DNA from 2 places in the Gorillibacterium sp. CAU 1737 genome. Region 2 is predicted to be linked to the other one. Evidence: riboswitches for the same ligand, from Rfam matches in the RefSeq annotation. Region 2 holds a riboswitch; the other holds the start of a gene.
What was found. A riboswitch is a leader RNA that binds a small molecule or an ion and turns the genes downstream of it on or off. The one in region 2 is predicted to bind FMN.
Positions count from the first base shown of each region.

Region 1: another riboswitch for FMN. It lies ahead of ribD (bifunctional diaminohydroxyphosphoribosylaminopyrimidine deaminase/5-amino-6-(5-phosphoribosylamino)uracil reductase RibD); the one in region 2 lies ahead of AAFN83_RS05650 (DMT family transporter).

Region 1 is NZ_JBDQQO010000002.1:595,706-610,509, forward strand. It holds gene AAFN83_RS07300 (segregation and condensation protein A) at 1-749, opposite strand, end outside; gene ribH (6,7-dimethyl-8-ribityllumazine synthase) at 818-1,288, opposite strand; gene AAFN83_RS07310 (bifunctional 3,4-dihydroxy-2-butanone-4-phosphate synthase/GTP cyclohydrolase II) at 1,294-2,553, opposite strand; gene ribE (riboflavin synthase) at 2,674-3,336, opposite strand; gene ribD (bifunctional diaminohydroxyphosphoribosylaminopyrimidine deaminase/5-amino-6-(5-phosphoribosylamino)uracil reductase RibD) at 3,317-4,525, opposite strand; FMN riboswitch at 4,806-4,984, opposite strand; gene AAFN83_RS07325 (LCP family protein) at 5,177-6,130, opposite strand; gene AAFN83_RS07330 (peptidylprolyl isomerase) at 6,265-6,696, opposite strand; gene lysA (diaminopimelate decarboxylase) at 6,784-8,124, opposite strand; gene AAFN83_RS07340 (stage V sporulation protein AB) at 8,237-8,653, opposite strand; gene AAFN83_RS07345 (stage V sporulation protein AA) at 8,637-9,293, opposite strand; gene AAFN83_RS07350 (GTP pyrophosphokinase) at 9,352-10,044, opposite strand; gene AAFN83_RS07355 (Spo0E family sporulation regulatory protein-aspartic acid phosphatase) at 10,350-10,514, shown strand; gene sigF (RNA polymerase sporulation sigma factor SigF) at 10,521-11,276, opposite strand; gene spoIIAB (anti-sigma F factor) at 11,300-11,746, opposite strand; gene spoIIAA (anti-sigma F factor antagonist) at 11,749-12,105, opposite strand; gene AAFN83_RS07375 (D-alanyl-D-alanine carboxypeptidase family protein) at 12,295-13,467, opposite strand; gene AAFN83_RS07380 (prohibitin family protein) at 13,617-14,522, shown strand; gene AAFN83_RS07385 (EamA family transporter) at 14,683-14,804, shown strand, end outside.
Region 2 is NZ_JBDQQO010000002.1:258,589-273,392, reverse strand. It holds gene AAFN83_RS05685 (AI-2E family transporter) at 86-1,168, opposite strand; gene AAFN83_RS05680 (aminopeptidase) at 1,439-2,668, shown strand; gene AAFN83_RS05675 (CobW family GTP-binding protein) at 2,912-3,943, opposite strand; gene AAFN83_RS05670 (permease) at 4,129-5,160, shown strand; gene AAFN83_RS05665 (DUF1980 domain-containing protein) at 5,197-5,613, shown strand; gene AAFN83_RS05660 (stalk domain-containing protein) at 5,755-6,888, shown strand; gene AAFN83_RS05655 (stalk domain-containing protein) at 7,057-8,184, shown strand; FMN riboswitch at 8,349-8,489, shown strand; gene AAFN83_RS05650 (DMT family transporter) at 8,607-9,605, shown strand; gene AAFN83_RS05645 (acetylxylan esterase) at 9,742-10,692, shown strand; gene AAFN83_RS05640 (GNAT family N-acetyltransferase) at 10,726-11,280, shown strand; gene AAFN83_RS05635 (hypothetical protein) at 11,326-11,799, shown strand; gene AAFN83_RS05630 (spore germination protein) at 11,992-12,225, shown strand; gene AAFN83_RS05625 (hypothetical protein) at 12,546-12,749, shown strand; gene AAFN83_RS05620 (TetR/AcrR family transcriptional regulator) at 12,939-13,631, shown strand; gene AAFN83_RS05615 (NAD-dependent epimerase/dehydratase family protein) at 13,649-14,353, shown strand; gene AAFN83_RS05610 (NAD-dependent epimerase/dehydratase family protein) at 14,440-14,804, shown strand, end outside.

The DNA of each region.
Region 1 (14,804 bases), 340 kb from region 2:
AACAAGCGATGCTGAAAGCAGACGATCTGCTTCATCTTCATCAGCTCCAGCAGGGCAAGGAAGGTCGTGACGACCTCCTCCCGGGAAAACCCGTCCTCCAGCAGCCGGGAAAACAGGACGCGGCCCCCTTCTCGCTTCAACTGGCGAAGCACTTGCCCGATCCGCTCCTTCACGGAGATTTCATCACGGCGAATACGCGCGACCGCTTGCCGGTTCGCCATCTTCTTCAGGGCACGATGAAAGGCGATGAGCAAGTCGCGAGGCAGGAGCCCTTCCACCGGATTGGACTGAACTTCGCGAGCATAAGGCGACAAATCCACCGGCTCGCGCGTGAAGATGTGGCTGCGTTCCAGCTCCTTTTCCCGCAGATGATCGGCTATTTCCTTGTATTTCTTGTACTCCATCAACTGGCGGACGAGCTCGGTGCGCGGATCGAGGTCAGGATCTTCCATGCCGTCTTCCCACTCCATCTCGATCACCGGAGGCTTCGGCAGAAGCATCTTGCTCTTAATGGATAGCAGCGTCGCGGCCATGACCAAAAACTCGCTCGTGAGGTCGAGCTCCAGCTCCTGGAACAGGTCCAGGTATTCCATGTACTGGTCTGTAATCATCCGGATGGGGATGTCATAGATGTCGACCTCGTTCTTCTCAATCAAGTGGAGCAACAGATCGAGCGGCCCCTCGAAGGCTTCAAGCTTGAAGGTTACCTTATTGGCCCCGGCGGAGGCGGATGGCTCCGCCTCTTCCATAACGAGCGGTGTTGATGCGGATTGTTGTTCCTCGGTAGGTCCATTCATGCGGTTCTCCGTAATCTCCCTTACGCGTGAATCTGTTTAACCAGGTTCACCATTTCAATGGCAGTGGCTGCAGCTTCCCAGCCTTTGTTGCCAGCCTTCGTTCCAGCTCGTTCAATGGCCTGCTCGATGGAGTCCGTGGTCAGGACGCCAAAGATCGTCGGCACTCCCGTGGAGAGACCGATCGAAGCCACTCCCTTGGACACCTCGCTCGCCACGAAGTCAAAATGCGGGGTTGATCCTCGAATGACAGCGCCGAGGGTAATGACCGCATCGTATTTGCCGGTCTCCGCCATCTTCTTCGCAATGATAGGGATTTCGAAAGCACCCGGTACCCAAGCGATGTCCACATCCTCCTCATCGGCTCCGTGCCGCTTCAGGGCATCGAGAGCGCCGGAGACCAGCTTCCCAACGATGAATTCATTAAACCGTCCTGCGACGATGGCATACTTGCTGTTTTCCGAAATCAGGTTTCCTTCAAACGTACGAGTCATCTGGATCATCCTTTCTTATTAGAAGAGGGTTGGATTTGGGCGTTCGGTTCGTTCTGCTCCACAAATTGCAGGAGATGGCCCAACTTCTGTTGCTTCGTATGCAAGTAGTTTGTGTTATCTTCATTTTCCGGCATTTGCAGGGGAACTCGTTCGACCACATGAAGGCCGTAGCCCTCCAGGCCGGCAATCTTGCGCGGATTATTCGTCAGAAGACGAATTTGTCGTACACCCAGATCACGTAAAATTTGCGCTCCGATGCCGTAATCCCGCAAATCAGGTGCAAAGCCTAGTTTAATATTCGCGTCTACGGTGTCAAGTCCTTCTTCTTGAAGCTTATAGGCGCGCAATTTGTTGATGAGCCCGATGCCGCGCCCTTCCTGCCGCATATAGAGCAGGACGCCGGCTCCGGCTTGCTCGATGCGGGCAAGGGCCGCTTCCAGCTGAGGCCCGCAGTCACAACGATGGGAGTGAAAGACATCTCCAGTCAAGCATTCGGAATGTACCCGCACGAGAACCGGCTTCTCGGGATCGAGCGTTCCCTTCACGAGCGCAATGTGCTCCTTGCCGTCCACTTCGTTCGAATAAGCTACAGCTTGAAAGGTTCCAAAGTCGGTGGGAAGCTTCACCTCTACCTCCCGGATGACGAGCTCATCCTTCTCATTCCGATAGCGAATCAGATCGCGGATGCTGATGAGCGTGAGGCCTTTTTCCTCTTTCAGCTTCATCAGATCGGGGACGCGAGCCATCGTGCCGTCCTCCTGGATGACCTCGCAGATGACCGCGGCTGGCTCCGCTCCGCAAAGACGCGCCAGGTCGACGGCTGCTTCGGTGTGGCCAGCTCGGCGCAGGACGCCGCCCTTCTTGGCAATGAGCGGGAAGATGTGCCCGGGACGGCGGAAGTCACCTGGCTTGGCCTCGCTATCAATAAGCGCTTGAATGGTCAAGGAGCGCTCATGGGCAGAGATGCCGGTCGTGGTCCTCACATGGTCAACCGAGACGGTAAAGGCCGTTCCATGGTTATCTGTATTGTGCTCGACCATCGGCCGCAGGTCAAGCTCAGCGGCACGCTCTTCGGTGATCGGCACGCAGACCAGCCCGCGTCCTTCCCGAATCATGAAATTGATGACTTCGGGGGTAGCCTTCTCCGCCAACGCGATGAAGTCACCTTCGTTCTCCCGGTCCTCGTCGTCGACGACCAAGATGACCTTGCCTTGCTTCAGGTCCTCGATCGCCTTTTCAATGGAATCCAAACGAATGGGGTCCATGTCTTTTGTCCCTCCTGTCTTTCCATATCTAACAAATGTCAGTTGCACTACTTGTCTGTTGCTTTATCTGCCTGTTGTTCTATCTGCCCGTTGCTCCAAAATCACTCTCACTCGTTGTTCTTAAAGAAAGCCGTTCTCCGCAAGAAAAGCCTCGGTAAGGCCACCTGTTTTCTTGGTTGCTGCGGATGGGGCCGGTGCACGCAGCAGGCGGTCGATGTACTTGCCGAGGATGTCGGCTTCCAGGTTGACGGTATCACCCGCCGCTTTATCGGCCAGGATGGTCTCCTGCAAGGTGTGGGGAATGATGGACACCGCAAAGGATTCCTCTGTCGTGTCCACCACCGTCAGGCTGATGCCGTCAATCGCTACGGAGCCCTGCGGGATGATGTAGCGCAGCACATCCTCCCGTTCCGGCCGGATGACATAGACGACGGCGTTCTCTTCCCGATTCCGGGAGAGGATTCTTCCCGGTGTGTCCACGTGTCCCTGCACCATGTGTCCCCCATAGCGGCCGCCGGCCGCCATGGCACGCTCCAGGTTGACCCGACTTCCCGGTTGAAGTTGCTTCAGGTTGGTGCTCCGGTACGTCTGGGGCATGACATCCATGGAGACGCTGGAGGCGTCGAACCGGATGACGGTCAGGCAGACGCCGTTGACGGCGATGCTGTCGCCGAGGTGAACATCCTCCAGAATGCGCGTGGCACTGATCGTCAGGACGAGCGCCTGCCCCTCTCGCTGCACGCCGCGCAAAACCCCGATTTCTTCAATGATCCCGGTGAACATGAGCTTCTCCTCCCCTCGACGTCATAGTGCCTGTTGCCTCTGCCCCTGTCTCAGCTCCTGGCTTTCCTTCCTCCATAGAAAGGTTCCCGTAGATCGGATAGCCGGTCAGGCACAGGTCTTCCCCAAACGGCTCGGCCTTCATGTTCGTGAAGCGAATCGCATCCGCCATCCGGTCAAAGCCTTCAAAGGCGAAGCTGACGGGGGCATTCGCCCCGCCAATGATCTTCGGCGCGAAGAAGAGCACGAGCTTGTCGACCAGTTGCTCCGCCAGCATCGCGCCGTTCAGACGGCCGCCTCCTTCGAGGAGGACGGAGCCAATCTCGCGCCGCCCGAGCTCGCGCAAGGCGGCTCGCAGGCTGACGCGCGCTCCGGCTCCCTCGACGGGCACGACCTCGGCGCCTCGCTCCACCAGCCGGCGCGCTCGTTCGGGGTCTGCGCCTTCGCGCGTCAGCACGAGCACGGGCCCGCCGGAGCCTGGGCGAAGGAGCCGCGCATCCGACGGAAGCCGGAGCTCGGAGTCGACGATAACCCGAACCGGCTGGAGAGCCGGTACGGAGAGGCGCGTCGAGAACTCCGGGTCATCCGCGAGCACGGTGCCGATGCCGGTCAGCACCGCCTGGTTCCGGTGACGCAGGACGTGCACGAACTCCCGCGATTGCGGGTTCGTGATCCACCGGCTGTCCCCGGTGCGGCTGGCGACCCGGCCGTCAAGTGTGCTCGCGGTCTTCAGCGTGACGAAGGGCATCCCCGTCACGATGTACTTGCGGAACGCCTCGTTCAGGGCGAGGGCTTCCGCTTCGCGGACGCCCGTCACGACGGCGATTCCCTGCTCGCGCAGCCGGGCGAGCCCGCGTCCGGCCACGGCCGGGTTCGGGTCGCTCGCCGCGACGACCACGCGCGCGACCCTCTCGGCCACGAGCCGGTCCGCACACGGCGGTGTCTTGCCGTGGTGGCTGCACGGCTCCAGCGTGACGTAGACGGTCGCGCCTTCGGCTTCACCGCCCGCCATGTTCAACGCATGAACCTCCGCATGGGCGGTCCCGCGCTTCAGGTGAGCTCCCATGCCCACAATTCGCCCGTCCTTCACCACGACGCAGCCTACCGCCGGGTTGATCCCGGTCTGTCCCGCTGTTCCCCTCGCGAGGTTGAGGGCCAGCCCCATGTAATGATCATCGCTCAATTCGTCCACTCGGATTCCTCCCTTCTTCGATGATTTCCCAAGCGCGGCGGATCCACACAAGTCACAACAAAAAAGCCCCCGATCCAAAGGTTCGGGGGCTTGGGTTCTGAAATACGGGCAGCGCCAACGACAGCCATCCAGTCTCCTTGCTCATGCTGATTCAGACGGCGGGCGAATCCCGCATTCCTCTTCGAGCGAATGAACGAAAGACAAGCAATCAACGAACGGAATCCGCTCTTGATAGGCTTGTGAAAGGAGGTACAAAGAAGCCGAGCCGTTGGTTCTGTCGCATTTCCTTCTCCCATCCAGACTGTAACTGTCGGTCCCGGATTTGCACCGGATCAGCCGAGAGCAGGACACGGGATACGAACCGTTCCTAACACTCAGGTCACGGACTTCCACTGGCGGGGTCTCCCCAAGCTAGCGGTCACCGTCGGTAGGGACTTGCACCCTGCCCCGAAGGAAATCTTCCCCCCTCTTTCAAGGGGTTATCCCGATTCTACCACTCCAGAGCGGGTTTGCAAACCCTGTCTTTCCATAATGGGCAAGCCGTGATCCTCGTCCGTCACCGCACTTCAGATAAAAAACAAGCAGGCACTCCATGCTCGGAGTGCCTGCTTGCCTAGAGGATAGCTTAGCGATTAATCGACAGGCCTGCGCTTACTTCCCACCCGTTTCCCCATCGGCAGAAGCCTTCTGATCGGCTTGCTCCAGCGTGGAAGACACAAAGCCTTGGAGAGCAGCAGGGTCCGCGCTGAGGGCCGCTCCGCTCTTCGTGCGGATGTTCTTGATGAGATTCGTCGGCGGCAGCTGCACGCTGCGGATGCCATTGCCCTTCGCGTCATAGCCTAGCTTGCCCAGCTTGAGCATGTCGGAAGGCTCCATATTCGTCGTAACATAAGGGCTGACTGATTTGATGATACCCGGCAGCTTCACAAGAGAAGACGCATTCTGAAGCTTCTCGGTGACGGCGGTGATCAGCTTGCGCTGCCGCTCGGTACGCGAGAGGTCCGACAACGCATCGTGACGGAAGCGTACGTATTGCAGGGCGGTTTTGCCGTCCAGCTCCTGAACGCCTTTTTTCAGATGGATGTCGAATTTGTGACCGTCGGCCGCATCTTCATAATCCATGTCCTTCTCTACATCCAATGTCACGCCGCCAACTGCGTCGATCAAGGACATGAAGCCTTGGAAGTCGGTATAGACGTAATAATGAATGGGAATGTCCAATAGCTCGCTCACCGTTTGAATAGCCAATGAGGGTCCTCCGTAGGCGAGGGCTGCATTGATTTTGCCTTTTCCGTGATCGGGAATGCTCACATACGTATCGCGGAGCACTGAGAACAGCACAATGCTCTTGTCCACTGGATTGACGGACGCAATCATGAGCGTATCGGCGCGCGGATTTTGATCCTTGCCGCTGTCGCGGGAATCCCCCCCGAGCAGCAGAATGTTCACTCGATCCTTGCCCTTCCATTCCGTAGTTCCGCTGACTTCTTCGGCGTGGCTGCTCAGGCTGTTCAAGGAATCATACACCCGGTACACATAGACGCAGACCACGACCACGAGAAGGAGCAGGATCCCGAGGATGAGGCGTTTCTTCGACTTCTTCATGAGTTCCCCCTCTTTGTCTCTCTTGACTACCACGGACAAATTGACGGTTTCTTCTAGGGAAAAGTTGCACCGCATAACGAAAGAATCCCGGGGCGGAGCTCATCCGCGCCCGGGACTTTTGGCCCGCTGTCGTCTTATACCTCGGTGACTTCTACCTTGGCCATCTTGTCGCGGCCGCGGAACGTATCCACGGCTTCCATGCCGCTTACCACCTTGCCGAACACGGTGTGTTGTCCATCGAGGTGCGGCTGCGGAGCGTAGCAGATGTAGAACTGGCTACCGCCGGTGTTACGGCCTGCGTGGGCCATGGCGAGCGTTCCCCGTTCATGCTTGTTCGGGTTGATCTCACAGTTGATCGTGTAGCCAGGGCCGCCGGTTCCGGTTCCTTGCGGACAGCCGCCTTGTGCGACGAAGCCCGGGATGACGCGGTGGAACACGAGGCCGTTGTAGAAGCCGCTGTTCGCGAGCTTTTCAAAGTTGGCCACCGTGTTGGGGGCGTCTTGCTCAAACAGGTCGATGACGACTTGTTCGCCGTTTTCCATCGTAATGGTCGCTTGTTTAGCCATGGTTAGGTCTCTCCTTCGTTAACGAACTCGGTTTCCATTGTACGGGGAATGGAACAAAAACACAACTTAGAGACTCGACGCAGCTCCTTATCGCTTGGCAGCCTCCGTCGGCTGATTCTGCATGCGGGCGGGAATGAGGTCCCCCTTGACGAGGTCGGCGTGCGTCTCGCGTTGAACCACCACGTCCGCTTCTCCGTCCTTGACGAAGACGACGGCCGGGCGCCGTATGCGGTTATAGTTGCTGGCCATGGAGTAGTTGTACGCCCCGGTGCAAGAGACGGCGAGCAGATCGCCAGCCGCCGCCTTCGGCAGCTCCAGGTCCCAAATGAGCATGTCTCCGCTCTCGCAGCATTTTCCGGCAATCGAGACGGTCTCTTCGTCTGCATCGTTCGCCCGGTTCGCCAGCATGGCCTCATACTTGGCCTGGTAGAGAGCAGGTCGAGGATTGTCGGTCATGCCGCCGTCCACGGACACGTACTTGCGAACACCGGGAAGATCCTTGGTTGATCCGATCGTGTAGAGGGTCGTGCCTGCATCGCCCACGATCGTCCGTCCCGGCTCCACCCAGATCGCCGGAACCGGATAGCCATTGCTCGTAAACGTCGACGAAATGTTGCCCGTGATCGCCTTGACGTAATCAGCGATAGCGAGAGGCGTATCTCCGTCTACGTAACGAACACCGAAGCCGCCGCCCAGATTGAGCACGCGGAAGGTTGCGCCAGTCTCTTCCCGCACCGCAATACAGAATTGCAGCAGCTTGTCGACGGCCATCCGAAAGCCGTCCACCTCGAAGATCTGCGAGCCGATGTGCGAGTGAATCCCGAGCAGCGTCAGATGAGGCTGCAGAAGCGCCAGCTTGGCCGCTTCCATCGCGGCTCCGGATCCGAGGTCGAAGCCGAACTTCGAGTCCTCGTTGCCCGTCAACATATAATCATGCGTGTGCGCCTCCACTCCGGGAGAAACGCGCAGCAGGATGTCCACTTGTTTCTTGTTGCTTCCCGCCATGGCGTTCAGCAGAGCGAGCTCATGAAAGTTATCGACCACAAACACGCCGATCCCCGCATCAAGGGCGAAGGCAATTTCGTCCGGCGTCTTGTTGTTGCCGTGGAAATGAATCCGTTCCGGCGGAAACCCGGCTTGGAGGGCAGTATACAGCTCGCCGTCCGACACCACGTCCAAGGTGAGCCCTTCCTCTTCGATGAGCTTGCACATCGCCATCACGCAAAACGCTTTGCTGGCGAAGGCAATCTGATGCTCCAGACCGCTCTCCTCAAAGGCTTGAACAAACTCCCGACAGCGCCGGCGAATGAGTTCCTCATCCATCACATACAAGGGGGTGCCGAAAGATTCGGCAAGGACGGTCGCATCGCATCCGCCGATCTCCAGATGCCCCCGCCCATTAATCGTGCTGGTCCCATGCAAAAACATAACGCGTGTGCTCCCCCCAAAATCATTTATTCCAACCTTATCACATGGCCAGTAGCTCATCAACTCTCAAACGTGCATTAAGAGTGGATAAGCGATCAGGGGGTGATCATCGTTAATACACGAGCCATTCGAGCAGGGAACCGATGACTTTGCCGGCAATCATCGCAAAGAGAAAAAGAGCTATATGAGCGGTCAGGCCAAGCCGCTTCGCCAGGATCGGCAAAACGTTGACGACTTCCGTTAATCCTCCCGCGAGCAGTCCCACAAACATGCCCGACAAGAGGCCGGTTAGAAGTACCGCACCTTGAGGCAAGGGCAGCAGCCAGTCATTGAAATCGGCAAGCGTCCAATAGACAGAGCCTGCAATCATTGCCCGCTCATAGAAATGGATGGAGCGAAAGGTTCGCGTCACCTGGGCGAGGCGCGGCAGGATATCAAGTACCGCGATGAACGCCACGAAGCCCGAGCCGACGGCAATGCCCCAGGCCAAGCCGACAAAAGCAGCACCCAGCTCACGGAGGACAATCATGTCGATCGCCTTCCTTGGCAGCCAGCTTGCTGTATTCCTCGGTGACAATGTATTGGTTCATGTTTTCCTGGTAGAGATACATTTCAACTTCAAGCGGGCTCGGTTCTTCATTGAAGGTTTTCTTGAAAAACCGATTGAAGAACAGCGCCATTCCGACGCCGATCCCTAAGGAATAAGGGATCTGCAGCACATAGGGGCGAAGCTCCAAATGCCCGGTAAGAAGGCGATAAAGCCGCTGATGAGCGGCTTGCATGCTGACATCCGCGTGGAAGTTGAGGATCGTAAGCCCCGAGCCGATAAAGAGCAGAAGCCAAACCGCCGAAACGAGCAGCCAGTTGGGGATTCGATCCGGTTTGGCTTTTACTTCTACCAAGACGAAAGGATCTCCAAAGTGCTCGATGCGAAGCCCGGGAACCTGCTTGTGCACCAGATCGATGATATGTAAGACGTCGATGAGCACCATGTTGCCGTCTTTGTGCTCCGGTCTCGCCAGCACAAGCGCCTTCAGTTCTTCTTCGAGCTCGGAATCGGCAAGCAGTCGAGCGGCCCGCCCGAGTGTGAGGACTTCGCCCTTATTCAGACAGACCCTCTTGCGGAAGCGAAGATACAGCACCCCGTGGTCGCGCAGATCGCGAGTCAAGCCCATCACCCTCCCCAGTCGCTATAGGGAAAGTATGCCTTGTTCGGGATGCCTGTACTCAGGAAATGATGATCGGGAGAATCGAAGGGTCATCCTTCTTGTAATCCTGAACTTCCTCATTGATCGCCAGCATTCGCTTGTCGAGAAGATCGATCAATTCCGCCGAATCCTTCAATTGATCGGTGATGGACTCGGGGACCTCGCTGTCGAATTTGTAATAGATTTTGTGTTCCAGGCTTGCCCAGAAGTCCATGGCAACGGTTCGAATCTGAATTTCGACCGGAACCTGCTCGACCCGATCAGACAGGAAGACCGGAATGAGAATGAGTAGATGAGCGCTGCGGTAGCCGTTCGGCTTAGGCGATCGAATGTAATCCTTCACCTTCAGCACTTGAACATCGCTTTGGCGGGACAGCAGGTCCATAATCTTGTAGATATCCGTCGTAAAGGAGCAAATAATCCGGATGCCTGCAATGTCATGAATGTGCTCTCTCGCATTATCCAGGGTGACCTCCAAGTCCTTGCGGCGCAGCTTGGCGATAATGCTCTCCGGCGACTTGAGCCGGGATTTCATGTGTTCGATGGGGTTGTAGTTATGGATATATTGAAATTCTTCGTTCAGGATTTCCAGCTTCGTGTTTACTTCGTCCAGAGCAAATTTATAGACAAGCAGCCCATTCTTCCAGTCGTTAATCAACTTTGTATTGTTCGTTCGAGCCGCTTGTCCAGCCAGCTCCAGCATTTGATTCATCACAATCTCTCCCAATGGTCGTATTGCGGACGGCCGCACCTGCAGATCATCCAGCTTCACAGACAAGCCGGATCGTGCGTGCTTTGCACACACCCTAACTAATACGATTTCCAGAAGGAAAGCGTTTCACAGAAAAACCGGCTTGGCAGCCGGCAAAATTCTGACAATCTATTGAACACGCGATGAAATAAGGGGAAGCGAGCGAGAAAACGCGAATGTTACGAAAAGTTTCATTTTACATTACGTGGGTATTATGGTTATATATGATCGTTACGCCCATGAGGAGAGGAGTCGTCTCACCCATTATGGAATTGTCCCGCTTGTCCGAACAAATTGAAATGCTTCGTCAGCAGTTGAACCTTTTCGCCGGGAAACGGGACCCCCTCACTCACCCGCATGTGGTTCGCATCAGCCAGGAGCTGGATCTGTTGATTGTCACTTATTACGAGATGACCCAGCTCAGTGCGTGACCGCCCTCATTGGGCGATCTGTTCGCGGATCGACTGAAGGATTTTCTTCTCAAGCCGGGAAACCTGAACCTGGGAGATGCCAAGCCGGCCTGCAACCTCCGATTGGGTCTGATCCCGGTAATACCGGAGGTACACGATGAGTCGTTCTCGTTCATTCAGACGCTCGATCGCTTCCCCCAACGCCATTTTGTCAAACCATTTTTCCTGCGAATCATCGGATATTTGATCCATTAATGTAATCGGATCGCCGTCATTCTCGAACACGGTCTCGTGGATCGAGGAGGGCGGCTTATTTGCTTCCTGTGCAAAGACTACGTCTTCCGGGGAGATCCCGAGCGCGTCTGCCACTTCCTTGATCGTGGGCAGCCGCCCGAGCTGCTTGGACAGCTCATCCTTCACCTTGCGCACCTTGTTGGCCAGCTCCTTCAGGGAACGGCTGACCTTCAAGGTTCCGTCATCTCTGAGAAAACGCTGAATCTCTCCGATAATCATCGGAACGGCGTAGGTCGAGAACTTGACATCGAAGGACAAATCAAATTTGTCCACCGCCTTCAGCAAGCCGATGCTGCCGATCTGGAACAGATCCTCGGCTTCATACCCCCGATTGAGGAAGCGCTGCACAACCGACCAGACGAGCCGGATGTTGCAGCCCACGAGCGTATCGCGGGCGACCGTATCTCCCGCCTGGCTGAGGGCGATCAAGCGCTTGACTTCACTGTCGTCCAGATAGCTCCCGGAAGTGTGCTTCAAATCCCCATTCATAGGCTCGACTCCTAGTCATCGGATCAATTATAGAGCGCTTTTTTTGATTCAATCCGCTTCGTCATGCGGACCATGGTCCCTTTGCCGATCTCTGTTTCGATCTCCACCCGATCCATGAAATTCTCCATGATCGTGAAGCCCATGCCGGAGCGTTCCAGCTCGGGCTTGGAGGTAAAGAGCGGCTGCCGCGCTTGCTCCGGGTCCGCGATGCCCTCCCCTTGGTCTTCGACCGTCAGGTAGAGCGTCTCGTCCTCGATGCGGGCGGTAATCGTCACGGTGCAATCGGAACGGTTGTTGTAGCCGTGAATGATCGAATTGGTCACGGCCTCCGAGACAACCGTCTTGATGTCCGTCAGTTCGTTCATGTCCGGATCAAGCTGGGAAGCGAAGGACGCAACCGCTACGCGGGCGAAGGCTTCATTCTCGGAGCGGCTCGCGAACGAAAGCTTCATGAAATTAGAGCCGGCCATCATCATGATACGACCTCCAGACTGGACACCGCTTGCCGTTCGTTGTCCTGCACGGATACGATCTTGTACAGCCCCGACATCTCAAACAGTCGGTGCACGGAAGGATGAATGTCGCAGACGACCATCTTGCCGCCCATACCGGTGATCTGCTTGTACCGGCCCAGAATGACGCCGAGACCGGAGCTGTCCATGAAGGTCAAGTCCTTCATGCTCAGGATCACGTGGATGCTCCCTTCTCGCTCGAGAGCTTCCTCCATCTTCGCTTTCACGATCTCGGAGGTATGGTGGTCCAGTTCGCCGGCCAGCCGGACGATCAGGGTCTTGCGTCCGCCTTTTTCGATTTCGATGTGCAAACTCAACGTTCAGCTCACTCCTTCCTTGGCATGACCATTGATTTCTACACCCGAAATCCATCTCCTGCACAGCCGACAAAACTAGAACCGCTCGAACAAAACTAGAACAAACCCGGCAAAGTCCGACATGGGTTCCTCCGTTGAATGTCACCGGAGGGGATACCGGCTCAGCTCCAGCGAGAAAGAGAGAATGTCTTAGAACGTCACAAGCTCCTCGAAGGTCCGTTTGAAGAGTGTCCACCAGCCTGCTTTGGCAACGGTTGTTGGACTTTCAACCGGAATTTCATTCAACAGGGTATTGTTTCGGTAGATGGACAGTGTCCCGATCTTCTCCCCGGCGGTAAGCGGGGCCTTAACTTTGCCGCTCAGCTTCAGCTCGTAGCGGACGTCACCTTTGTCCTCTCCCTTTTTCAGCAGAATGCTGTAGGGGGTCTTCGCCGTCAAAGTGACATTTTGCTGAACGCCCTTGTCGACGTGTATTGTTCCAATCGTGTCTCCGGCTTTGAGGATGGGATGGCTCGCATATTGAGCAAAGGCGTAGTCAAAGAGCTTGGCCACTTCCGCATTACGGGTCTTCGTATCCGGCTCGCCCATCACTACGGCAATGACGCGCAACCCATCCTTCTTGGCGGTTGCCGAGAGGCAGAAGCGCGCTTCCGCGGTGAACCCGGTCTTCAAACCATCCGCGCCGGGATAGAAGCGTACCAGCTTGTTGGTATTGACGAGCCAGAACGGCTTGGCGCTGTCTTTGCGCAGGTAGTCTTGATAGGCGCCGGTAAACTTCGTGATTTCGGAATGCTTCAGCAGCTCCCGCGACATGATCGCGATGTCATAGGAGGTGGTGTAATGATTGTCGACCGGAAGACCGTTGCAGTTTGAAAAATGCGTGTTATTCATCCCGAGCTCCTTGGCGCGGGCATTCATCTGGGCAACGAAGGCTTCCTCGCTTCCGGCCAGCTTTTCGGCCATCGCCACCGACGCGTCATTCCCGGATGCCATGGCGATTCCCTTGAGCATTTCCTGCACCGTCATCTCTTCCCCCGGCTCCAGAAAGATCTGGGAGCCGCCCATCGACGCTGCATTCTCGCTGGTCCGCACTTTATCGGTCATGGTGATCTTTCCTTGGTCCAGCGCCTCCATGATCAGCAGCATCGTCATGATCTTGGTAATGCTCGCCGGTGGGAGTTTCGTATCCTTGTTTTTTTCATAGAGCACCGTGCCCGTGTCACTGTCGATCAACACCGCGGATTTAGCGCCGGGAGCGTAATCGGCCATCGGAGCTTGTTTGTTCTCCTCCGCGTGCATGACTGGAACCGCTCCGCCGATAGCCAACCATAGCGCAACGGTGAAAGCTAGCATCTTCTTCATCGGGTAAACCTCCCATAGTGGAAATATCCGGTATTCTTCTTTCCATTCTTGACGAAATCTTCGAAGAATATTCTCATTTCTCTGAAACGAGGCAGCCGCTCTCTCCGTATTGATCCCCATATCGTGAAAAAGACAGAGGAGGAACCACCATGAGTACCGAAATCCCCTTCAAAGAGAAGAAAAATCCAGCCCCTCGCATCATCGGCTGGAGCGTGGTCGCAGTACTAGCCGCCGTCGTCGCCTTCAACAGCTTTACCGTTGTCGATTACGGACATGTGGGCATTCGGAAGACCTTAGGGAAGATGAGCAGCGAGACCCTGAAGGAAGGGCTGCACCTGAAAGTGCCATTCGTTCAGACGATCATCCCCGTAAACGTGCAGGTAACCAAATCCGAAGCCGAAGCCGCCGCCGCTTCTCGCGACTTGCAGATCACACATACGAATATTGCGGTGAACTATCGGGTGGATGCAGCCGGCGCTTATAAGCTGTACAACAACGTGGGTCCCGATTATGCGAATCGAATCGTCTCCCCCGCTATCCAGGAAGTGCTCAAGTCGGTAACCAGTAAGTTTACCGCTGAAGAACTGATCCAGAAGCGCGACACCGTAGCCGTGGAAGTGAAGGAAGGGTTGGCAGCCCGTCTCGGCAACTACCAGCTGATCGTAACGGACATCAGCATCGTCAATTTCGAGTTTGCCGACGCGTTCAACGCCTCGATCGAAGCGAAGCAGATCGCCTCTCAGAAAGCCATGCAGGCGGAGAACGACTTGAAGCGCGTCGAGATCGAAGCGAAGCAGAAGGTAGCTCAAGCGCAAGCGGAAGCAGAAGCGCTGCGCCTGAAGAAGCAAGAAGTCACATCCGAGCTTATTCAGCTGAAGCAGATTGAAGTTCAAGAAAAAGCGCTCGAGAAATGGGACGGCAAGCTCCCGACGGTTACGGGCGGAGCTACTCCGTTTATTGACCTCAACAGCATCAGCCCTTCCTCCTCCAGCTCGACAGCGGCACAAGCAGCGCCGAAGGCTACCCAAGCACCGGCCGCGACTACTCAGCCCTAATATCCACATTTGAAGTAAGAGAGAACCTTCCCGATCATCGGGAGGGTTCTCTCTTTGATGTTCTTTTGATGGTAAATAGGGGTTGCACGATGCAGGCAAACGGGAGCACAATGGAAAGCATGTATCTTTTCTTACCTTTTCGATTCGGATGTGATGAAACATGTGGCTTCTGTACGCGTTTGGATCTGCTTTATTTGCCGGATTGACCTCCATCTTGGCCAAAGTGGGTGTTCGAACTACCGACTCCAATCTGGCGACAGCTCTGCGAACCATCGTCGTTCT
Region 2 (14,804 bases):
AGCGGTTCTTCTCGTCCACTGGGAACGAGAAGAACCGCTTTGTCTGTTTTAAGTAGTAAGTCTCACTCCTTCGAGGGAAGCCGCTTCACTCGACGAACTCTTCCACTTTCTCCTGCAGGAAGAGGCGGTATAGCAGCACCACGACGATCTTCACAACCAGATAGATCGGCAGAGCTGCCAGGATGCCGACGATGCCGAGCAGATCGCCCCCGACGAGGACGAGCACAACGGTTGTCAGCGGATGGACGTCAAGGCGCTTGCCATAGATGTGAGGAGCGAGCAGGTTTCCTTCGATTTGCTGGGCGACGAGGATGACCACCAGTACCCAGATGGCCGTCGTAGGGGAATCAATAAAGCCTACGATCAAGCAAGGGACCGCTCCAAGGAATTGCCCGATGTACGGGATCAGGTTGAAGAAGAGTGAGACAACCGCGAGCAGCAGTGAGTAAGGGAGCCCGATAATCAGGAATCCGATGTACATCATGAGGGCCAGCAGCGACGTAATGATGACGCGGCCTACAATATATCCGCTGAGGGCGGAGTCCATGTCCACCAGCGCCTTCTTCACATCTCTGCGATAGGAGCGAGGGGTTACCTTGAGCACCGACTTCGGCAGCTTCTTGCTCTCCTTCAGCATGTAATAGAGGATGAAAGGGACCGTCGACAGGACGAACAGAAGGTTTGTAAACGCCGACAAAGAGTTGGACAAATAGTTGGTTACATAGGTGACGCCCGAGTCTAAGTACTTGGTCAGATTTTGCGTCCAGTCGCTTCCGCTGGAATCGATGTAATTGAACAGCCGGCTTTCTTGAAGCTCGTTCAATTGGGTTTGGAAGCCGTGAATCATCTGAGGCAGGTTGTTCATCAGGTTTTGAACTTGCGTTCGAAGCAGCGGCCAGACGAGGAGAATCATGACCGTCAGGAAGCCGGTGATCACGAAATAGAGAAGCAGGATCGCGGCGGAACGGTTCAGGTTGCGTCCGGTCATGTAGTTGACGATCGGGCGGAAGGTGTAATAAAAAAAGCCCGCCAGCATGAAGGGGAGCGCGAGAATCTTGACGATGGACACGAGCGGATTCAGCAGGAAGCTCACCTTGGTGATCAGAAAGATGATCAGCAGCACCGCGATGATCTTGAGTGAGTTGCGGAAAAATCGACTTTGCAGCATAGCAGCACTCCTTCTTCATGGAACGAATCTATCTCTCTTCAGCATGATTACCCGATTCTACCGGGTGTATAACTATTCACCGCAGCGATGGAAAAATCCTGCTGCCCGGCTGTCGAAGTTTGCGTCTACAACTCCCTGATTTCGTCGAAAATGAGGAGAGGGGAGAGCGTGTCCCGTATCGGTGTCTGTGAAAAGAGGAGATCGAAATGACCTTGTCGAAGCTAAAAGAGAGAGAACGTAACTGCATTATTTATAGTGGAGGGAAAAACCATGAATTTTGATCAATGCTTGGACCGTTATGCAGAATTGACGGTCAAGGTCGCACTGAACGTTCAACCCGGAGAAACCGTCTGGATTAATACTTCGCTCAGTCAGCCTGAATTTGTCCGGCTCGTCGTCAAGAAGGCTTATGAGGCAGGAGCCAAAACCGTCCATGTGGAGTGGACCGACGATGAAGTGACGAGACTTCGTTACAAGCTGGCGCCGCAAGAATCGTTTGGGGAGTACCCGCAGTGGCGGGCGGACGCGGTCACCGAGGTTGCAGCCGGAGGCGGAGCCTACCTGCTGATCGAATCGCGCGACCCCGATCTCCTGGCGGGCACTGACCCGGCTCGAGGGGCGTCGTTCCAGCGCGCCGCGGGAGCTGCTCTCGCGAAATGGCGCGAATATACATACACCGACCGTGCCACATGGTCGATTATCGCCGCTCCATCGGTAGCATGGGCGGAGAAGGTATTCCCGGAGCTCAAGGGAGACGAAGCTGTCCGTGCCCTATGGGAAGCGATCTTCCGCGCAACGCGCTGCGACCAGCCCGATCCGGTAGGCGCATGGAAGACACATAACGAAACGCTTCAGAAGCGTGTGGATCAGTTGAATGCCAAGCAGTTCAAGAAGCTTCACTACAGTGCCCCCGGTACGAAGCTGACCGTAGCCTTGCCGGAGAAGCATGTCTGGAGCGGCGGCAACTCTGCCAACGCGAAAGGAAATGCCTTCAACGCCAACGTGCCGACGGAAGAAGTATTCGTCTCTCCGCATCGGGAAGGAACGGAGGGCTACGTCTCAAGCACGAAGCCGCTTAGCTACAGCGGGAACCTGATCGAGAACTTTACGATCACCTTCGAGAAGGGGCGCATCGTCGATTTCAAGGCGGAGAAGGGCTACGACACCCTGAAAGAGCTCATCGAGATGGATGAAGGCTCCCACTACCTGGGCGAAGCGGCTCTCGTTCCTCATGATTCGCCGATTTCGAATTCGAACCTGATCTTCCTGAATACGCTCTTCGACGAAAATGCATCCAACCATCTTGCCATTGGCCGAGCCTTTTCGAGTGCCATTGAAGGTGGGGAAAACATGTCGCAAGAAGAGCTCGCACAGCATGGCCTGAACAACAGCTTGACCCACGTCGACTTCATGATCGGCTCCGCTGAGATGGACATCGATGGCGAACTCGCCGACGGAACGCTCGAGCCTGTGTTCCGCGCAGGCAATTGGGCGCTGTAAGAAGCGAAGGATACAAGCGAAAAGCGAAAGAGGGACAGTCCGTAATGGACGGTCCCTCTTTTTTTGGCGCTCCCAGCGCCCTCAGTGGCCCGATGCTGCCTGCGAACCTGGCGCTTACGGCAACCTGATGCCGCCTGCGAACCTGCCGCCCCTAGCGAATCGCAAGCCCCGGCGACCTGATGCTGCCTGCGAACCGCAAGCCCCAGCGACTCCAGCGCCCCAAGTGACCCTGCGCCTCCCGGCTTACCCGGTTGCGATGAGCCGTTCCCACTCCTCGCGAACGTCGGCTTCCTCCAGATCCAGCGTGATGAGTACCAGGGGAGAGGGGGTTCCGTCCGCAACTTGGCTCCACTCCGCACGGCCTCCGGCATACTGAAGGAGCCGGATTCCTTCACGAGGATGGGGGAGGTAGCCTTTTGCCCGAAGGAGCCCGGTCCCCCATCGCTTTAGAAAGCCGATCAATGCAGTCGGCGATAAAGCTACCCTCTCCGGCCATTCCAAGGTGAAGGTAACGAGACGAGAGTGGGTGGTTGCACGCGGCAAGTCCCTCACGGATGCTTCTGAACCATATTCTTGCGCCAACTCGAGTACGGAGGTACCCGCTGCCTTCACACGTACAAGCGGCCGCCCTCGGCCTACCGGGAGGCTCTTCTCATACCCAGCCGGAGCGAGGCCTTCAAAGAAGGGCGACAGCTCGATGGCACAACGCGTTGCTGGAAGGAGAGGGGCTTTCTCGTTCAACTTGCGAATGGCCTTCTCCAGCTTGGGCATCCGTGCTGAAGAAACCAGATCGGTCTTGTTCAGTACGAGAACATCCGCAACTGCAACCTGGCTGCGCAGGGTGTCAACCAGCTCTCGGTCCGAGGCGAAGACGCTGTTGTAATCCAGCAGGTGCTCGGCATCGAGCACAGTGACGATCTGCTTGATGCGGACTCGACCCAGCAGGGAGGAGTCGGTGAGCGCTTCCGCTACCTCCTCGGGATTGGCGACGCCGGTCAGCTCCAACAAGAGAAGATCCGGTTTATCCGCAAGCAAGGTGCCGATGGATCCAGCGAGCTCGCTCTTGCGTGTGCAGCATACACAGCCGTCCAACAATTTGGCAATGGAAGAATCAAATGATTCCTGCACGATTCTTCCGTCGATATCCTGTCGACCGAGTTCATTCATCAGAATGCCCACCCGAAGGTTGCGTTCCTGTGCTTCTTGAATGAGACGGAGCAGGAGCGTCGTTTTGCCGCTGCCCAGAAACCCACTGAGGATGAGAACGGGGACCATCCGAATATCGCCTCCTTATCGATTCGGTGAAAGGGGAGGAAGGGAAGCCTGTATCTCCCTTTTGATATGGATATTCGCCCTCTCCCAGGAAATATGATCGCCATCATAACCTGTCCAAGCAGGGAATAGGCTAGTTAGGAGGAACGAATGCCGTTCCAATCCCATTCCTGCGAGGAGGGGCTGCCTTGGGAACCTGGAATTTCCGTCGATCCGTTCCGCTCTCCCTGTTCATTCTAGCGAGCTTGGCGATTTTCATGCTGGGCCGGAACCATCTGGAGCATGCGGCAGGCTTGATCCTGCCAATGCTGATGCGAATGAAGCCGCTTTTTCTCGGCATCGTGCTGGAGGCGCTGCCTTTTCTGCTCATTGGGGTTATGGTCTCCGCCATCGTTCAAGTCTTTGTCAGCGAGGATACGCTGCGCCGACTCCTGCCTAAGAATCCGGTCGCGGCGATAGCGGCCGCCTGTGTGTTGTGCATCCTCTTTCCACTGTGTGAATGCGGTATCGTGCCCATTGTCCGCCGGTTGCTGGCGAAAGGAATGCCGCTCTACATCGGTCTTGTCTTCCTTCTCGTGGGGCCGATTGTCAATCCGGTTGTCTTTGCAGCGACAAGCACAGCCTTTCACCTCGATCCCGGAATCGCCTGGACCCGAATGGGGCTCGGACTGTTTGCCGGATGCGGGATTGCTGCGGTGGTGCTCGTTATGGGAATCGGCTCCCCCTTGAAATTCAGTCGGGCTCAACTGCAAGGAGTCTCGCCACGGGAATCCGAACGCGCTTCAGACCCCACTCCGAGAATGGGGCAAAAGCTCTCCCAAGCCGTTACGCATGCCGGCCACGAGACCTTCGAAATGGGCTTCTACCTGTTGTTGGGCTGCTTTGTGGCGGCCTTGCTGCAGGCGAGTATCCCCGCGGCTGCGTTCGCCGGCATCGGAGATCGCTTGCTCCCGTCCAGCCTCTTGATGATGGGCCTTGCCTATGTCCTCTCGCTCTGTTCGACCTCCGATGCCTTTGTGGCGGCTTCCTTCGCCGGTCTTCTCCCCAAGGGCTCTCTGCTCGGCTTTCTCGTCTTGGGCCCGATGCTCGATTTCAAGGGGACGCTCATGCTTTTATCGGTATTCCGCGGCCGCTTTGTTCTTTTGCTGTCGGGCCTCGTGGTGCTGTTTGTACTGGCGGGAGTGTTGCTTGTCGAGCATGGAGCGGCAATCTTTCGCTAAAGGAGGGGAAGAGAAGTGGGCTTAAGAGGGGAAGGAATGACGGTGCAATTCAAGCCATACCGAAAAAAGCGGATTTCCCATATCATCAAAGGAATTCTCTCTTTGCTTTATGCCGGGTCGATCGTTCATCTGGTTCGGTACGGTCATCTCTCGCTGTATGTAGAATCGAGGCTCTTGATTCCGGTTAAGCTCGCCGCCATCGGGTTGATTCTGATTGCAGGGGCACAGTTGTGGATCGCCCTCACGATCCATCGACCCGCTGCCTTGATCTGTGAGTGTTGTGCAGACGATGCAGGGCAAGCGGGGGAGGGACAAAGCCGTTTTTTGTTATATGGGCTGCTGCTTCTGCCGCTCCTGTTCGGTTATGTTCTTCCGGATTCACCCGGTGCAGGTGATGTCCATGACCACGAGAGGCACGCCATTCCTTTTTCTACCCATGAGGACAAAGATTAAGGTTGTCAATGGCATTGGGATGGGACGAAGACCTCGAATGAGCGCAACTATCTTCCATTATTTGGCGTCTATCTCCATAGAATGGTTCACTCAACTCGTCGCATCCGACAGCCAACCCCTGGTGATAAAGGAGTGTAAGACTTGATCCGTCTCATGAAGAAGATCTCATTTCCTTTCCACAAGGCTTCAACCGCTCGACGGCTGGTTCTCTCGTTATCGGTGATCGTTCTCACAGGAGGAGCAGCGGGCGAAAGCCTCACCCCTGCATACGCATCGTCTCCCCCCACGCTAGTAAGCAGCACGGCAGCTTCCGCAATTACGCCAAAGACGCTTACCCTCAAGATCGACGGTCAGAGCTTCACGCTTCCTGGAGGGATCTCAAAAGACAAGACCACCTATGTGGCGTTAAGGCCAATCAGTGAGAGGCTGCAGCTCAAACTAGGCTGGAGCCAGAAGGAGCAGGGCTGGACCCTCCTTGGCCGGAACACAAGCTTTACGGTCCGAACAGCTCTACCAAGTACATTGCGGCACCATTATACCGTCAATGGTCAAAGCATTTGGGGACCGACGCCCTCCCTCGTAAAAGGAAGCTTGTATGTTCCCTTGCGCTTTTTGCTGGAGAGCTTCTCCTATGAACTGAACGCCTTGACAAGCGGGGTCTTCACGGCAAATAAACTGCCGATGAACGAACTGACTGTAAAGACGAAGAGTTTTCACGAGTTGACCCGAACGAGTGAGCTCGATGTTCAGTATCCGCAGATTGACGGATTCAGGGACAGAACCGTTCAAGACAAATTAAACCAATACTTGGAAGCGCGAGTGAAGGAGCTGGCTGCGCAAGGGCGGAAGGAACTCGCTACCTACCAAGGTCAATACGCGGATGAGAATCTCTACTTCATTCAGTACTTCATCAAGCATAATCAGAAGGATAGGCTCAGCATCATCCTGGAGAGCAATCTTTTTCAGGGTGCGGGCTATGCCTTTCCCACCCGATTTCCCGTTACGTTCGATCTGAAGACGGGGGAAGTCCTAACACTCCAACAGGTTGCCGGGAACCATCCGAGCTACAAGGCGATCATCAACAAGGAGATTAAGGAGCTCTTCTCCAAAAAGTACGGTCCGCTCAGCAAGCCGTTCGAATCCATATCGGACGATCCCTTGTTCTATCTTCACAACAATATGCTCGTCGTATTCTTCCCTGTGCTTGATTACACAACCAGATTCTTTGACTATTTCCCCGAATTCCGATTCCCGCTGAGTACGTTTCAACAATAGAAAGCAAAGGGTAAAGACGAGTGAAACCGAATGCCGGTCTTTCTCGTCTTTTCTAGGTAAGGATGTTCGATCGGAACTGCGGCTCAGATGCATGATATTCCCGCACTTCGGACATACCGAAACCGACAGATTCTCTGCTGCTCATAATGGAGAAAAGGAGTCTTATTCATGAAATCCAATCCGAAGCAAGGTCCAACCCCACCCCGTAAATCCGCTTCGGCTCTCCGCTGGCTGTCTGTACCGCTCGCGGTGACGCTGCTCGCTGGAGGGGCCTCCGTGATGCTGCCCAGCTCTAGCTCCGCTGCTGCGGCAAATGCTGATGTTATTCGGCTTGCCAGCGAAGCGCAGAGGGTAATCCCGAAGACACTCAAGCTCAAGATTGACGGGCAGCTCGTAACCGTCCCCGGGGCGGTCTCCAAGGACGGCGGAACCACGTATGTGGCGCTGAGGCCGATCAGCGACGCCCTTCATCTCAAGCTCAGCTGGAATCAAAAGGAGAAGGCATCTACGGTAAGCGGGCGCAACGTAACCCTCACAACGAAGACGGGCGAGCCGCGGCCCTATACGATTAACGACCAACAGATTTACGGGACGGATCCGGTTATCTTGAATGGAACGACCTACGTGCCGCTTCGGTTCTTCCTTGAAACCTTCCAATATTACGTGCAAGCAAACCCGGACGGTACCATCTCGGTACATGGAATCCCGTATAACCAACTAGTCGTCATGACCAAGGAAATCAAAGAGACGACAAGCAAAGCCGATATCGACATCCAATATCCGCGGATCGGGCAAATGCCGGATGAAGCGGTCCAAGACAAGATCAGCATCTTCCTGGAAAATGAGGTCAAAAAGCTGGCTGCCGAGGCGAGGAAACAATTGGCGGAATCGGAGCCGGGGTTCTCGGGTAAAAACAGCTATACGCTCAATTACTTCATCACGAACAATCAGAATGGCAAACTCAGCCTCTACTTAAGCGATTACCTCTATTTGGGAGGGGCTCATGGATCCCCTGCGCGTCATGCGTATACCTTCGACTTGAAGACGGGGGATGTGCTGACGCTTAAGCAAGCCGCTCTGAACAATCCGAACTACAAGACGATCATCAACAAAGAGGTTAAAAAGCTCTTGCCGGAACGCTATGGATATTTGCTGGCTCCGTTCGAATCCATTGCCGACGACCAACCGTTTTATCTGCAAAATGACGCCATCGTCGTGTACTTTGAGCCCTATGAGTACACCCCGTACGCAGCGGGTTTCCCGGAATTCACGTTCCCGCTCAGTAAATTTCGGTAATGGACGAAGCGGCTTTGCTCAAAAGGAGAACCCCGGACCGGGGTTCTCCTTTTGTCATGGGATGCGGTTCATGCGACGAGATCATGTGAAAGTCGTAACATTCATCACTCTGTCACTTGATTTTCGTAAGTGGGTGAGGTATGCTCTAATCATCAACTAAACGAAAAGATCTTCGGGGCAGGGTGCAAGTCCCTACCGGCGGTAACGTCTTCCGTAAGACGAAGCCCGCGACTCCCGTGCAAGAGGGGACTGATCTGGTGCGATTCCAGGGCCGACGGTGATAGTCCGGATGGTAGAAGATCGGCAAGCCGCTTTGCGATAGCTTTCTTTTCGCATGCTTGTTTGACCGAGCCCCTAGTCTGCCTATGTGCAGGGTAGGGGCTTTTTTACCGCAATGTCCTGAACGTCAGAAGGAGCCGCTTATGAGTCAGATGAACAATGTCCATGTCTCGCCGTCGCCCCTGGTCCGTCTTCCGCGGGTCCGCAAGGAGTTCTGGTTTGTGGTGATTGGGGCTGCGCTGTGGGGAATCGACCCGCTGTTCCGCAACCTGCTCTTGACCCACATGACCTCGACCCAGCTTGTCTTTCTGGAGCACATCCTGCTCGTCCTGATCGCAGGTCCTGTGCTGTGGAAGAACCGATCCGATCTGAAGGGAATCGGCCTTCGCCAGCTTGGCGCAATCCTGTTCGTATCCTGGGGCGGGTCCGCAATCGCCACCGTGCTGTTTACCAAAGGCGTCGCTTACGGGGACTTGAATGCCGTCCTGCTTCTGCAAAAGCTTCAGCCGCTAATGGCCATCCTGCTCGCTCGCCTCGTGCTGAAGGAAGCCTTGCCCAAGTCGTTTGGCTTCTTCGTCGTCATCGCATTAGCCGGAACGTACCTGTTGACCTTCGGGTGGTCGCTTCCGATCGGAGACCACACCCAGCTCATCAAGCCGGGCAACCTGTTCGCCATCGGGGCCGCGTTGCTGTGGGGCGGGTCCACGGTCATGGGAAGTTACCTGCTGCGTTCCATGAAATACGAAACGGTCACCTCGCTTCGGTTCACGATGGCGTTACCGCTCCTGTTCGTCATGGTGCTCATCAACCGTGAGGCGTGGACGCTTCCGACGGATGCAGGCTCGATCGCCGGAGTGTCGATCAACCTGCTCCTGCAAGCCCTCTTGCCGGGCCTGCTCAGCATGCTGCTCTATTACAAGGGTTTGAGCGCCATCAAGGCGTCGTATGCAACGCTTGCCGAATTGAGCTTTCCGATGGCGGGGATTCTCGTCAACTGGCTCGGGTACCACATGGGCTGGCTGACCCAGCCGCAGCTGGTGACCTCGTCTCAAATCATTGGCTTCCTGCTCATCTGGGTTGTGCTCTTCCTCATTTCGCGGCAGAAGCAGAGCGTGAGCGATGGGGCGCTGGCCCAAGCGTAAAATAAACCGCACAGCTTTATTCTGTACCGGCTCCCACATGGGGGCCGGTATTTTCATGTGGAGTAGCCAAATGGATTCCATTGTATTAAGCTGAAAGCAACTTGCATCATGACCTACCTTAGGAGGCTTTGTATTCATGAACGCCATTGCCAAACGAATTCAAGACCTGGAAGCTCTGGAGTCCGGTCGTACGGCTCGACCGGACTTCGACCTGTTCTGGGATCGCCTAATGCTCGAGGAGAAAGCCATTCCGGTTCGCGGGGAACGGACGAGAGCGGAGTCGCCTCTTCTCGGGACCATCTCCTACGATGTTGTTTATACCGGCTTTGCAGACACGCCTATTCACGGCTGGCTGCTCCTTCCGGAGAACGCACCGCGCAAGCCGCTTCCTTGCATCGTACTCTACCATGGCTACACCGGCTCCCGCGAGCTGCCCGAGCACCACGCCGTCTGGCTCATGATGGGCTACGCTGTCTTTGCCGTGGATGTTCGCGGTCAAGGGGGAATCACCGGCAATACGCTCGCTCAGCACGGCGGCTCATCCAAAGGCTGGGTGACTCAGAATATCCTCGATAAGGACAACTTTTACTACAAGGCGATCACAGTGGACGCCTTGCGGGCTGTCCGCTTCGTGAAGGAGCAGCCGGAGATTGATCCGCAGCGGATTATCGCCATGGGCACCAGCCAAGGCGGAGGCTTGACGCTGATGGTCAGCTCGCTGCTTCGCGAAGAGGTTCGCATCGCGGTAGCTTCGCTCCCCAATATGTGTCAGCTTGATTCGGCTATCATCAACTCGGTCGGCTCGATCTCCGAAGTGGCCGACTACCTCACGCGCCATCCCGAAGATTTAGATGCCGCTCTCGACACGCTCAGCTATTTCGACGCAGTCAATCTGGCCGATCGGATCCAAGCTCCGCTCTTGTGTACGGTCAGCCTGAAGGACCCGGTCTGCACGCCGGATTCTATCTATGCGGCGTATAACCGCATCACCAGCTCGAAGGAAATGATTGTCTATCCGTTCAACGGCCATTGGACAGGCCCCGACCACATGCGCAAGGTGCACGCGTTCATTCAGCAGCATTTGTAGGCATAAACAAGGATCACTCAGGAGGCGAACAAGATGTTGAATGCAGTTCAGATCGTACATACCGACGTGCTTGGCCCCATTAAGCCTTTCCGTGCGGAGGTTGCGGATACGGATTCCTTAAGCCAATTGATGCTCGATACGGCTCGTTGGCTGAACAGCCGTGGATCTTCGCAATGGGAAGGGCTATTATCCGGTCAGGATTCCCATAACATGACGGAAGCTGTGAAGCGGGGAGACGTCTTTGCCTTCCGGGAGGAAGGGAAGAGCGAGTGGGCCGGGATGATGATTCTCCAGTGGAACCCGAGCGCCTGGGACCACCGCTTGTGGGGTAACGAGGATGGTCTTTTAGAAGAGGCGGTCTATATTCATCGGGTTGTGGTGAACCGCGCCTATGCCGGGACTGGGTTAGGCTCCGCCATGCTGAAATGGGCCGAAACCGGAGCAAGTTACCCGGGCAAGAAGTGGCTTCGGCTGGATTGCATAGCGAGCAACGAAGCGCTGAATCGGTTTTATCCAGCCTGCGGATACCGATTCGTCCGAGAAGCGGACGGCTTCCATCTGTATGACCTGCCTTTGTCGGCTTCATGATTTTGCTTCCGCGCGGGTGCATGTAAAGAGTAGGGAGGGAATGGGATGCCGCAGCTCACGTTTGGCGGGAAGTACGTGTACGGCTGGATACAAGGGGAAGCGAACGGCAAGGTACGGCTGCCCTCAGAAGCGCTGTCAGATTACGGAATTATACCGGGGGAACGAGTGCTTCTCATGTCAGGAAGCAAGACATCTCGAGGTTTCAGCGTGCTCTCCGTTCCGCGAATGAGGCTGCACGACTCTCCCTTGCTGGAAGCGGTACAACCCGCTTTTGAGTCGGAGGGTACGCTCCTGCAAGACACCTGGATTCAGCACAAAGGACGAATTTTTGCAACCGCGGAGTTGGATCAGGACGGGGAGCTGCACCTCACGGACCGTGCGCTGCAGGCTTTCGGAATCCCGGAGCACAAGCGCCTTCTGAGCATCCGCTCCAGCAACATCGCTTTTGTGAACATCGTGCAAGGACCTATTGTAGATCGGGCGCTTACCCACCCTGAAGTAGAGGTGTTCGGAGGCTAACCGGAGTGGAAGGCTTGACGGTGACGGCTGGGCTTCTATCCGCATAGAATGCCAAGAGAACCCGCGAGGCGTGCTTGACCGTGGGCTTTGGTCTAGTCTAGGGAGGAACGAGGAAGCGAATGTCGCCTGTCCCTGCCTAGATCGACTGAGGTTGTACGATCACACTCAATCAGGCGAGAGGGGGAGACGGACGTGCCTTCGATTGTTATCGGCGGAATCAAGATCAACAGCGTCGGATCCGGCTCCAACGTTCAGATCGGCGACACCTGCCTCATCAATTTGTCGAGCAGCAGTAAAATCTTTTCCGGGGCCAACTCGTTTTCACCGGGAGATAGCTACCTGAGCAATCAATCGGTGGCAAACGGAAGCATGAACGCCATTGATCCCGATATTGTAGACACTCCGAATGTGAATACCCCGCTATAGCCTTGCCCATGACCAAGAATAGAATCGATTGAATAGAGGAAACACCAGGCCTTCCTGAGGGAGGCTTGGTGTTTTTCTTGTTGGATGCATGTAGCTTTCCCTAAAAACCCGTAAACTCAGAACATAGTGTCCGGGAATCGAAGGGTTTCGTTCAGGATAAAATACGGACGAGGCGGTCTTGCTCAACTATGTTGACAATTGACTAAGAGTCACTTATAATTGACTCAGAGTCAAAAGAGTAGGATGAGCTAATATGAGTAAGAAAGTTGCACTGATCACGGGAGCATGCAGTGGAGGGGCTCTCAGGGCTCTCTGATTGCTTGCGCTTGGAGTTAGAGCCATTTGGAATTGATGTTATCGTGATTGAACCCGGTGGGATTAGAACAGATTGGGGAATTATTGCAGCAGAAAATCTGAAGAAGGTTTCTGTAAATGGCCCCTATGCTCAGGCAGCAAACAAGGCTGCAGATGGAATGATTCGAAATTTTAATTGCACGAACTATTGGCAAAGCAGTGACCGCTAGAAGGCCAAAAACACGTTATCTGGTCGGTTTTATGGCGAAACCCATGGTGTTTATGAAAAATCTTTTTGGAGATCGTGCGTACGATAAAATTATCAAGATGTTTGGTTAACCATTAAAAATGCGCCTTAGATGATAATGGACTCCAGATCGACGAGCCCGCATAATAGGTCGAATGGAGTGATGAGCATAGTGGCAAAGCGTGCAATGACATCAGAAGCTAAGGCCGCTAAATCAAAATCCATTTTGGATAAGTCCACAGAAATGTTCATGGTTCTGGACTACGATAAAATCAAGATGTCTGACATTGCCAAGAATTTGGGCATTTCAAATGGAATTCTATTCGTGTACTTTCGAACAAAAGAAGAGCTGTTCTTTCGTATCTTGTGTCGAGAGTACGAGAAGAGGCTTACTCATTTGATAGAGATGGCGAAGACAACACCCGTGCGGGACTATGAAGATTTCAAGAATCTTGTCATGAATGAGCTTATGGAGTTGATCGACCAAAATCCTTTATACATCAAACTCGAATCGATGCGTACAGCAGTTTTTGAGAAAAATGTGGATGCGGAAACCATGCTTCACCAAAAAATAAATCTATATAAACGCATGTCAGAGTTGGTGGGCATTATATGCAAATCATCCATCATATCGCCAGAGGATGTAATGGAGATTCTGCAAACAGAGGCTTCGATTATAACCGGTTGCAAATTGTCAGCTACTTTGCCCGAGGCTGTTATCCATATCATTGAGCAAAATGATCTCAACGGGCTTAAGCGAAACTTTGAAGAAGATGTTCGAAAAACGATGATTTGGTATTTGGATGGATATCCCATTAATCATATGGTTAATCGGACGGCAGGACAGAGACCGCAGTTTGATTAGAGTAAACGGAGGTCGCGATGACAAAAAGAAAAGAGGCAGATACGGCTGTTGTAGCGGGTGCTACAGGAATGATGGGAAAGCAGCTAATGCATCAATTACTAAACGATCCGGTGTATCAAAATGTGATTGCGCTCGTTCGTCGAAGTACGGGAATCTCCCACCCGAAGCTGATTGAAAGACAAGTCTCTTTTGATCGACTGGAAAACGAAATCGATGCTCATGTGCTTAAGGATGCTGATGTTTATTGCACCTTAGGCACAACCATGCAACAAGCCGGTTCGAAAGAAGCGTTTTGCAAAGTCGATCATGAGTATCCGTTAGCACTGGCAAAGCTTGCTAAGCAACACGGCTCAGCTAGTTATGTAATTGTAACAGCCATGTGGGCGTCTGAGAAATCCAGGATGTTTTATACACGTGTAAAGGGACATCTGGAGAGGGATTTGCTGGCGCTAGGCTTACCGCGCCTTGTCATTTTGCGTCCTTCGTTATTGCTAGGGGAACGGGAAGATGAATCCATTGGAGATCGAGCTACCAATATGATTTTTCGAATCATTGATCCCTTCTTAATTGGCAAGCTGGCTCGAATGAAGGCTATTCCTTGCAAGGATGTGGCCCAAGCGATGATTCTGCTAGCCCATGAACAAGGCGAAGAGGTTGAAATACTGGAATCAGAGGTCATCTCGCGTAAAGTAAAAATGAACAGCAGTGCAAGCTCGACATAGTGATTCCCTTTGAGTGTGATCAGGTCCGTTTCGGCGAAACCGCATTTATTGCAAATGATTCGGGGTTTGAGAGAGGAAGTGGACGCATGTCCAAAAAACAATCTACGACGGCTGTCGTTGCGGGAGCTACCGGACTTGTTGGGCAACAGCTTGTGAGGCAGTTGCTTGAGCATCCTGCGTACCGTCAAGTCATTGTCTTGGTACGAAGGGATATGGGACTGTCGCACCCCAAGCTTGTCCAAAAGCTCATATCCTTTGATCGGCTTGGGGAAGAAGTTGGCTCAGAAATACTAAAACAAGCAGATGTGTTTTGTACATTGGGAACCACGATCAAGCAAGCGGGCAGTCAGGAAGCATTCCGGAAAGTTGATTACACATACCCATTAGAATTGGGGAGAGCAGCCCGAAAGTACGGCGCAGCAAAAATGATTGTCGTAACGGCCATGGCGTC